DNA from 3 places in the Klebsiella sp. I138 genome. Region 3 is predicted to be linked to each of the others. Evidence: predicted binding sites of a transcription regulator. Region 3 holds the regulator's gene; each other region holds the start of a gene.
What was found. Region 3 encodes CRP, which controls carbon source genes, mostly activating them, when cyclic AMP is high. Its sites were predicted from a motif close to ATGTGANNNNNNTCACAT; they were not measured.
Positions count from the first base shown of each region.

Region 1: ACMYSK_RS00830 (YfcZ/YiiS family protein) is a predicted target of CRP. The motif match lies at 1,681-1,698, and genes of this name have one in related genera.
Region 2: hpt (hypoxanthine phosphoribosyltransferase) is a predicted target of CRP. The motif match lies at 1,666-1,683, and genes of this name have one in related genera.

Region 1 covers NZ_CP180447.1:178,460-181,578, reverse strand. Annotated here, with positions in the region: gene fadI (acetyl-CoA C-acyltransferase FadI) at 1-1,132, opposite strand, end outside; gene ACMYSK_RS00830 (YfcZ/YiiS family protein) at 1,291-1,575, opposite strand; gene fadL (long-chain fatty acid transporter FadL) at 1,948-3,119, shown strand, end outside.
Region 2 covers NZ_CP180447.1:3,197,051-3,200,169, reverse strand. Annotated here, with positions in the region: gene ACMYSK_RS14945 (glucose/quinate/shikimate family membrane-bound PQQ-dependent dehydrogenase) at 1-1,606, opposite strand, end outside; gene hpt (hypoxanthine phosphoribosyltransferase) at 1,810-2,346, shown strand; gene can (carbonate dehydratase) at 2,408-3,070, opposite strand.
Region 3 covers NZ_CP180447.1:4,599,031-4,602,149, forward strand. Annotated here, with positions in the region: gene ACMYSK_RS21395 (YccS/YhfK family putative transporter) at 1-1,278, opposite strand, end outside; gene crp (cAMP-activated global transcriptional regulator CRP) at 1,331-1,963, opposite strand; gene ACMYSK_RS21405 (OsmC family protein) at 2,269-2,673, shown strand; gene ACMYSK_RS21410 (phosphoribulokinase) at 2,738-3,119, opposite strand, start outside.

The sequences.
Region 1 (3,119 bases), 1.1 Mb from region 3:
CATCCACCTCCCCCGTCGCCTGAGAACGCCCGAGGACCTCACGGGCAAAGCGGTCGCTGGCCAGGCATTGCAGATTCGCCAGCGTTTGCGCGGCAAAAGCCTCATGCATATCAATAAGCGTTAAGTCAGCCAGCGTCAGACCCGCTCTTTCCAGCGCCAGCGGCGTTGACCACGCTGGCCCCAGCAGCATGTCCTGGCGAACATCAATGGCGGTAAAGGCGTAGCTGCGCAGATAGCCAAGCGGAGTTAATCCCAGCGCTTTGGCCTGTGATTCGGTCATCATGATCACCGCCGCGGCGCCGTCGGTTAACGGCGTACTGTTTGCTGCGGTGACGGTCCCATGCTTTCGGTCAAAAGCCGGGCGTAACTTTTGGTAATCAGCCAGTGTTGAATTTTTACGAATGTTGTTGTCGTTTTCCAGCGGCTCACGGTAGGGCGGAGCGTATGCGGTCATCACTTCAGCCGCTAACTTGCCCTCTTCCCAGGCTTTGGCAGCCAGCTGGTGCGAACGATGCGCCAGCGCATCCTGTTGTTCGCGGGTAATTCCCCAGGTTTTTGCCATCTGCTCTGCGGTATCCCCCATCCGTAGCCCGGTCGAATACTCGGCCACCGCAGGCGGTACCGGCAAAAGATCGCGAAGGCGTAAACGGGAGAAGAGCTTCAGGCGCTGTCCGAGGGTGCGCGCTTTATTGGCGTCGACCAGCGTGCGGGCGAGCTTTTTACTGACGCCGATAGGCAATACGGATGAAGAGTCGGCCCCGCCGGCAATTCCTGCGCGGATCGTCCCCGCCATCAGGCTCTCCGCAACGTTTGCGACGGCCTGAAAACTGGTCGCGCAGGCGCGGCTTACGCTGTAAGCATCGGTGTGTACGCTCATGCCGGTACCAAGAACAATTTCACGCGCAATATTCGGCGCTTCCGGCATCTGCACCACCTGGCCAAATACCAGCTGTTCAATCATTTCCGGGGGGATGTCGCTGCGAGCCAGCATTTCGCTGATGACCATTTTCCCCAAATCAACGGCGGGAACACCGTGAAATACCGTGGCCTGACGGGCAAACGGCGTACGTAAACCGCTGACAATGGCAATGCGATCGCCTTGACGGGTGACAAGCGGTAATGCCTGACTCATGACTTTCCCCTGTTAACCGATAAAACCAAGTGGTCTGACCTGATAACAGTTTTAACTAATTTTTTACATTAAGCCAATCGGCGAAGAGAAAAAGTGGGAGCCAAAACACATTGAAAGGAGAAGATAACGCCCCTGACGGGAGGGGCGTTGAAGGGAGATTAACGCAGACCGAGCTGGAAAATCAGGGTTTCGGCTTCACAGCAGAAGACGAAATCGATATCCATTTGTACGCCGCCTTCTACATCGGTAAAGGTCGGGGTAATTTTGCACGGTTCAGATTCCACACCACGCGCTCTTTCAGTCAACGCGGCGAGCGTCTCTTCCGCTGCGGCGCGATTGGCAAAAACGCGGCTGTAAGAGGCGGTGCAATCGGTGTTGTCCATAATGGTGCCAACATCCATACAGCAGCAAACCGGGGTTTCATCTGCACTAACTTTACTCATCGTAGATTTCCTCTGTATATGCACTCAATGGTGCCAGACAATTAATATGCTTATTTTACGCCCGGCCGGGAGCTGCCTCCAGTCGTTAATGACAACAAAAGACCTAAGTGACCGAAATCACACTTAAAAATGATCCAAAACAAGAAATGCCCGTTTTGGTTAATGCCTGTGGGGGCAAATTTGCCAGCTGGATCGCTTTTTTCGCATCACAATTGAAAAATCTCATAAACAAACTTGCAACATCTCATCTGGTCAGACCTATACTCAGCGCACTGGTCTGATTTCTATGTCGTAAAGCAGACCCTACACTTCGCGCTTCTGTTACGGCATGTAACATAGTTTAAATAAAAATAACTCAATGAGGTTATGGGCATGAGCCAGAAAACCCGCTTTACCCAATCTGCCCTCGCAGTGGCTGTAGCACTTGTTTCAACACAGGCCTGGTCAGCAGGCTTTCAGTTAAATGAATTCTCTTCATCAGGCCTTGGTCGCGCCTATTCCGGTGAAGGTGCAATTGCTGACGATGCGGGCAATGCCAGCCGTAACCCAGCATTGATCATGATGTTTGATCGCCCGACGATGTCTGCGGGCGCAGTGTTTGTTGACCCTAATGTCAATATTACCGGCCAGTCTCCAACAGGCAAAAGCCTGAACGCCGATAATATTGCGCCAACAGCATGGGTGCCTAACTTCCACTTTGTGTCGCCAATTAACGATCAGTTTGGTTGGGGGGCGTCTATTACCTCTAACTACGGTCTGGCGACCGAGTACGCCGATGACTATGCCGCCGGGAGCATGGGCGGAAAAACGGACTTAACCACGGCAAACTTCAACCTGAGCGGCGCCTATCGTCTGGACAGTAACTGGAGCTTTGGCTTAGGGTTTGATGCGGTCTATGCGAAAGCCAAGATTGAACGCTATGCGGGCGATTTGGGGCAAATCGTTGCAGGCTCTGGCGCACTGCCGCCGCAGCTGGCAGGCCCTGTTTCGCAAATTCCTGCGGATACGCAAATCGCTCACCTCAACGGTAACGCCTGGGGCTTTGGCTGGAACGCCGGTATTCTTTATGAAGTCGATAAGAATAACCGCTACGGCTTCACCTACCGTTCAGAAGTGAAGATCGACTTTGACGGTAACTACAAGAGCAGCTTACCTTCCGCGTACAACCAGATCCTCGGCAACTTCGGGCTTCCGGCGGGCACCAACGGTCAAACCACCGACGGCTCTCTGACCCTGAACCTGCCTGAAATGTGGGAGCTGTCCGGTTATAACCGCGTCGCGCCGCAGTGGGCTGTCCACTACAGCATGACCTACACCAGCTGGAGTCAGTTCCAGGAGCTGAAAGCTACGGGTAGCAACGGTGAGACGCTGTTCTATAAAGACGAAAGCTTTAAAGACGCCTACCGTATCGCACTGGGTACGACCTATTACTATGACGATAACTGGACCTTCCGTACCGGTATCGCCTTCGATGATAGCCCGGTCCCGGCCAGCACCCGTTCAATCTCCATCCCGGATCAGGATCGTCTGTGGCTGAGCGCAGG
Region 2 (3,119 bases), 1.4 Mb from region 3:
TCAGGTCGGAGAACGGCTGAGTTTTAGAGACGTAGTCGCCTTTCGCTGCGCCCTGAGGAACCGGTTTTTCCGGTGCCGGGACAACCAGTTCGCCATTGCGGCGGTCGAGGACGAAAATATTGCCGGTTTTCGCCGGAGCGTAGATGACCGGCACGGTTTTACCGTTGACGTCGATATCCGCCAGCGTTGGCTGAGACGGCATATCCATATCCCACAGATCGTGGTGAACGGTCTGATAGCTCCATGCCAGCTTACCGGTAGTCGCGTTCAGCGCCACGATAGCGCTGGCGTAACGTTCCTGTTCCGGCGTACGGTTGCCGCCCCAGATATCCGGAGTGGTGACGCCCATCGGCAGATACACGAGGTCCAGTTTGGCATCATAGGCCGCCGGTGCCCAGGAGTTCGGAGAGTTCAGCGTGAAGTGATGCTCATCAGTCGGAATCGCGTTCGGATCTTTCGCGCCCGGATCGAACACCCACAGCAGTTTACCGGTGTTCACATCGAAGCCGCGAATAACGCCAGACGGCTCGCGGGTAGAGAAGTTATCGGTTACAGCACCCGCAATGATAATGGTCGTGTCGGTCACGATGGGCGGAGACGTCGGTTCGTACATCCCCGGCGTGGTGACCGGCATATTGGTCTGCAGATTGAGAATACCTTTGTTGGCAAAGGATTCGCACAGCTGACCATTGTCGGCGTTAATGGCGAACAGGCGACCATCGTTGACCGGCAAAATAATGCGGCGAGGGCAGTTGGCAACGACGTCTGCCGGTGCGTTATCTGCTTTCGCTTCGTGATAAGAGACGCCGCGGCAGGTCACGTGCTGGAAGGAAGGATCCGTATTCAGCTGCGGGTCAAAGTGCCATTTCTCTTTCCCGGTGGCTGCATCAAGTGCGAACAGACGCTGGTGGGCGGTACACAGATACAGCATGTTCCCCACTTTAATCGGCGTCACTTCGTTGGTGATTTCACCCGGATCGTTCGGCTGCTTCAGGTCGCCGGTGCGGAACACCCAGGCTTCTTTCAGGTTTTTCACGTTATCAGCGTTGATCTGCTTCAACGGCGAGTAGCGTTGGCCTTCCTGATTACGACCGTATGCTGGCCAGTCGCCATCGGCAACCGCGGAGATTGGCGCCGCAGGCGTCGCATCGGCGTTCAGGGTACCGTTCACTTCCTGTGGGTCATTCAATGCGGCCCAGGTCAGGATGCCGCCGCTGATCAGCAGGGCAACAACCAGGCCAGCGACTGCGCCGCCCGATGGGATTGGCAGACGACGCCAGACAAAAGGCAGAATAAGCCAGATGCCGAAGAAGACCAGGATATCGCTGCGGGGAGTGAGCGCCCAGAAGTCAAAACCGACTTCCCAGACGCCCCAGACCATGGTAGCGAGAAGCAGTACAGCATAGAGCCAGAGCGCTGAGCGCTTACCCCGCCACAGCATCACGGTGACGCCCAGCATCACCAGACCAGCGATAGGGTAATACCAGGAGCCGCCAATAGCCGCCAGCCATACCCCACCAATAAGAAGATACAGGCCGCAGAACGCTGCAAAGAGAGCTGTCAGCGTCACGAGAAGCCGTGATTGTTGAGACTTTGTTTCTGCCATAGAAAGACACTCGGTTGTTTGTTAATTTTTTAATTGCAATTAATTATAGGATTTAACAAGTGTGATCGGAATCACAAAATGGGCTTTATTATTCCCTGCATCGCATATTTCTTTTTACTGGTATACTGCATAGCTTGCCGGTCAACGTCGGTGCATTCGCAACGGAGTTGATGATTTATCTTAAGAATCAAATGGTTAGTTTAATGAAACATACTGTAGAAGTGATGATCCCGGAAGCCGAGATCAAAGCGCGTATCGCCGAACTGGGTCGTCAAATCAACGAATGCTACAAAGACAGCGGCAGCGAAATGGTGCTGGTGGGGCTGCTGCGCGGCTCATTTATGTTTATGGCCGACCTGTGTCGTGAAGTGCAGGTGCCGCATGAAGTCGATTTTATGACCGCCTCCAGCTACGGCAGCGGCATGTCGACGACCCGTGACGTTAAAATCCTGAAAGATCTGGACGAAGACATTCGCGGTAAAGACGTATTGATCGTGGAAGACATTATCGATTCCGGCAACACGCTGTCTAAAGTGCGTGAAATTCTCAGCCTGCGTGAGCCGAAATCTCTGGCTATTTGTACGCTGCTGGATAAGCCAAGCCGCCGTGAAGTGAACGTCCCGGTTGAGTTTGTTGGTTTTGCTATCCCGGATGAGTTCGTGGTCGGTTACGGGATTGATTACGCCCAGCGCTATCGCCATCTGCCGTACGTCGGCAAAGTGGTCCTGCTGGACGAGTAAGGTTTCACGCGACCCCGGACGATAGCGCGCTGCGCTGCCGGGGTTTTCCGAAACGGGCGGGTTACTTGTGGTTGATGTGTTTGCTCTTGAGGTTGGAAATCCCCTGACGGTAGCGCTGTTCAAGGGTTTCGCGGCTGACGGCGGTCACATCAAGATCGCGTAACAGCCCGTCATGGATACCGTAGGCCCAGCCGTGGATGGTGACCTTCTGACCCCGCTTCCACGCCGACTGCATAATGGTCGAGTGGCCCAGGTTATAGACCTGCTCCATCACGTTCAACTCACATAACGTATCCAGCCGACGCTCCTCGGGCATTTCGCCCAGCAGAGAGCTGTGTTTGAACCAGATATCGCGAATATGCAGCAGCCAGTTATCGATAAGCCCCAGTTCGGTGTTTTCTACCGCCGCCTGTACGCCACCGCAGCCATAGTGGCCGCAGATAATGATATGCTCGACTTCCAGCACATCGACGGCATACTGCACCACGGACAGACAGTTCAGGTCGGTATGAATCACCAGATTGGCGACGTTACGATGGACAAACAGTTCGCCGGGCTCAAGGCCGGTTAACCGTTCAGCAGGCACCCGGCTATCAGAACATCCAATCCACAAAAAGCGTGGCTTCTGCGCTTGCGACAATTTTGCGAAAAAGCCAGGGTCGTCTTCCACCAGCATTTTTGACCATAGTGCATTATTGCTGATGAGTGTATCTATATCATTCATGGACGTTTACGGCCTGTAACCAAGTAAGTGCGTTGGGCTAATATAGGTT
Region 3 (3,119 bases):
TCCGGCGATGGCCAGACCGGCAAGGGTTCCTGCCGCCCGGTGGACGATACGTACTCGCGTCGCGCCGTAGCCGTTTTGGGTCACGAACAGCACCGTCATCAGGATCCAGTAGGGCTTGGGCAGATTCAGGGCGCTACCCATCAGACTGGCTGCCGATAGCATCACGCAGATGCGGGCGGCGTTGCGTAATGCCGGTGATTTCAATGAGAGATAGTTCTTCAGCGCAGGCAGCAGCGGCAGGCGACGTTCTTTATCTGCCATCAGGTTGCGGGCATAGAGCGGGCGCTGGGTACGCAAAACCCGGGCTATTCGACTAAAGTGCCAGGCGCAGAATTGTCCGACCGGGTTGTCAGGATGCTGCCAGGCAATTTTCTCCAGCGCACCGATTTGCTTATCCATATGAAAGCGTTGCGGATAGCGGTGGTACAGAATGTCATCGGCCAGCACCCGCAGGCGGGCAGCTACGGTTTGCGCGTTCCAGCGGATCACCGCCTCCGCGTGGCTGCGCTCTACCAGCTTTTGCACTTCTTCGGGTTGATGCAGGCTGACGGAAATATGTTCCTGTAAATCCAGCGCCACCTGAAAGGCCCGCAACAGACGTTTGTGGTCGTTGCGCTGGTTCGCCGCCAGCATATGCATCTGCTGGTAGCATTGGGTTATCAGGTCCACCACCTTTTGCTGGCGCGTGAGCAGCGGCGGCAGCGAAGTGGCCGGATCGATATGCTGCGTCAGCAGGCTGTATTTCGCTTCGCAGTAGTTAGCCAGCTCCCGATAGAGCAGGCTCAGCGATTCACGCAGCGGCTGTTCGCGCCAGAGCCAAAACCAAAACCAGTTAAACAGGCCATACCACAAGGTCCCGAGAGCGTAGATCAGCAGTGGCTCCCAGACGGGCATGTTCCCGGCAAGGCTCAGGGTAAAGATCGCGGCAATTAACGATGCGGGCAGCAGCCTGGCGTGCAGGGAGCTGATTTCCGCCGTGACGCCAAGCAGCAGCGCCAGGCCACTGAGAATCAGAGGCAGCGGGATATCCTGCTGGAGCAGAAGCTGGACGACCAGGCTGCTGCCGGCAAATAACGAACCGCCAACGATCAATCGCTTAAAAAAGCGTTTGTGAGGTGTATCGAGGCCAGCGACGTTACAACAGGCAGGCACTAACGAGAACAGCAGGCCTTGCTGTAGATGACCGAGGAAGAGACCGATTGCGACAGGCAAACACAACACCAGCGTTTGCCGCAGTGCATAGTTGACTTCCGGGTGGTAAATCAGCCTGCGCCACATAATGGGGAAACAAAAACGGCGTATTGCGGGTGCAATACGCCGTTTTATCGACTTAACGCGTACCGTAGACGACGATAGTTTTACCGTGTGCAGAGATCAGGTTCTGATCTTCCAGCATCTTCAGGATACGGCCAACGGTTTCGCGGGAGCAACCCACGATCTGACCAATTTCCTGACGGGTAATTTTAATCTGCATACCATCAGGATGGGTCATCGCGTCTGGCTGTTTTGCCAGATTCAGCAACGTCTGAGCGATACGCCCGGTGACGTCGAGGAAGGCAAGGTTACCCACTTTTTCTGAGGTTACCTGCAGACGACGAGCCATCTGCGACGACAGACGCATCAGGATGTCCGGGTTGACCTGGATAAGCTGACGGAATTTTTTGTAGGAGATTTCGGCCACTTCACATGCGGTTTTCGCACGTACCCAGGCGCTACGCTCCTGGCCTTCTTCAAACAAGCCTAATTCACCGATGAAATCGCCCTGGTTGAGGTAGGAGAGGATCATCTCTTTCCCTTCTTCATCCTTGATGAGCACAGCCACAGAGCCTTTGACGATGTAGTACAACGTTTCTGCTTTTTCACCCTGGTGGATCAGCGTGCTTTTAGATGGGTACTTATGAATGTGGCAATGAGACAAGAACCATTCGAGGGTAGGGTCTGTTTGCGGTTTGCCAAGCACCATGCGCGGTTATCCTCTGTTATAAGCTATCTCCGGGTGCCGACACAACACGGCATCCGGGCATGCAATCGTATTGTTTCCCTATGCCTGGGAAACGGCTGGTGATTTTTCTTCAGCCTGTAATGTGAACTCCTCTGCATACATGCAGTACATCAATGTAATACTGTAGCATCCTGACTGTTTTAGCATAGCTTTTGCCGCATGTCTCCTGGTGTCTCGCTTCAGCATGATGCAGGTCGCCTTCCGTTGCGAGAATTGTTATGTGCGCGTAATCTGTCAGGAAAATTGCAACCTTGGAGTTAAATTTTATGCAAGCTCGTGTGAAATGGGTTGAGGGGTTAACCTTCATTGGAGAGTCCGCATCGGGTCATCAGATTTTGATGGATGGCAACTCCGGGGATAAAGCGCCAAGCCCGATGGAAATGGTGCTGATGGCGGCGGGTGGATGCAGTGCGATCGATGTCGTGTCTATTTTGCAAAAAGGTCGCCACAACGTGACCAACTGCGAAGTGAAGTTGACGTCGGAACGCCGGGAAGAGGCGCCGCGCCTGTTTACCCATATCAATATGCATTTTATCGTGACTGGCAAAGAGCTGAAAGATGCGGCGGTCTCGCGTGCGGTAGAACTGTCGGCGGAGAAATACTGCTCGGTAGCGCTGATGCTGCAAAAAGCGGTGAACATCACTCATACATTTGAAGTGGTGGAAGCGTAATACCAGATGCCCGGTGGCGCGATGCTTACCGGGCTTACACCGTTTTGTCGCGCCGCCCGGCCATTTAAATCGCTTTGCCTTCCATCAGGCGCTCTACCAGCGGCGTCATAATGAGTTCCATCGCCAGCCCCATTTTCCCGCCCGGCACTACCAGCGTATTGATATGTGAGATAAACGAGCCCTGTAGCATCGCGAGCAGCCAGGGGAAATCGATATCCCGCAGGTTGCGGAAGTGAATCACCACAAAACTTTCATCCAGAGACGGAATGCCTTTCGCCGCAAACGGGTTGGAGGTATCGACGGTGGGAACGCGCTGGAAGTTGATATGCGTGCGTGAAAACTGTGGCGTAATGAAGTTGATATAGTCCTCCATCGAACGGACCACGGAGTCCATCACCGCTTCACGTGAATGCCCCCGTTCGCTGGTATCGCGGGTCAGCTTCTGA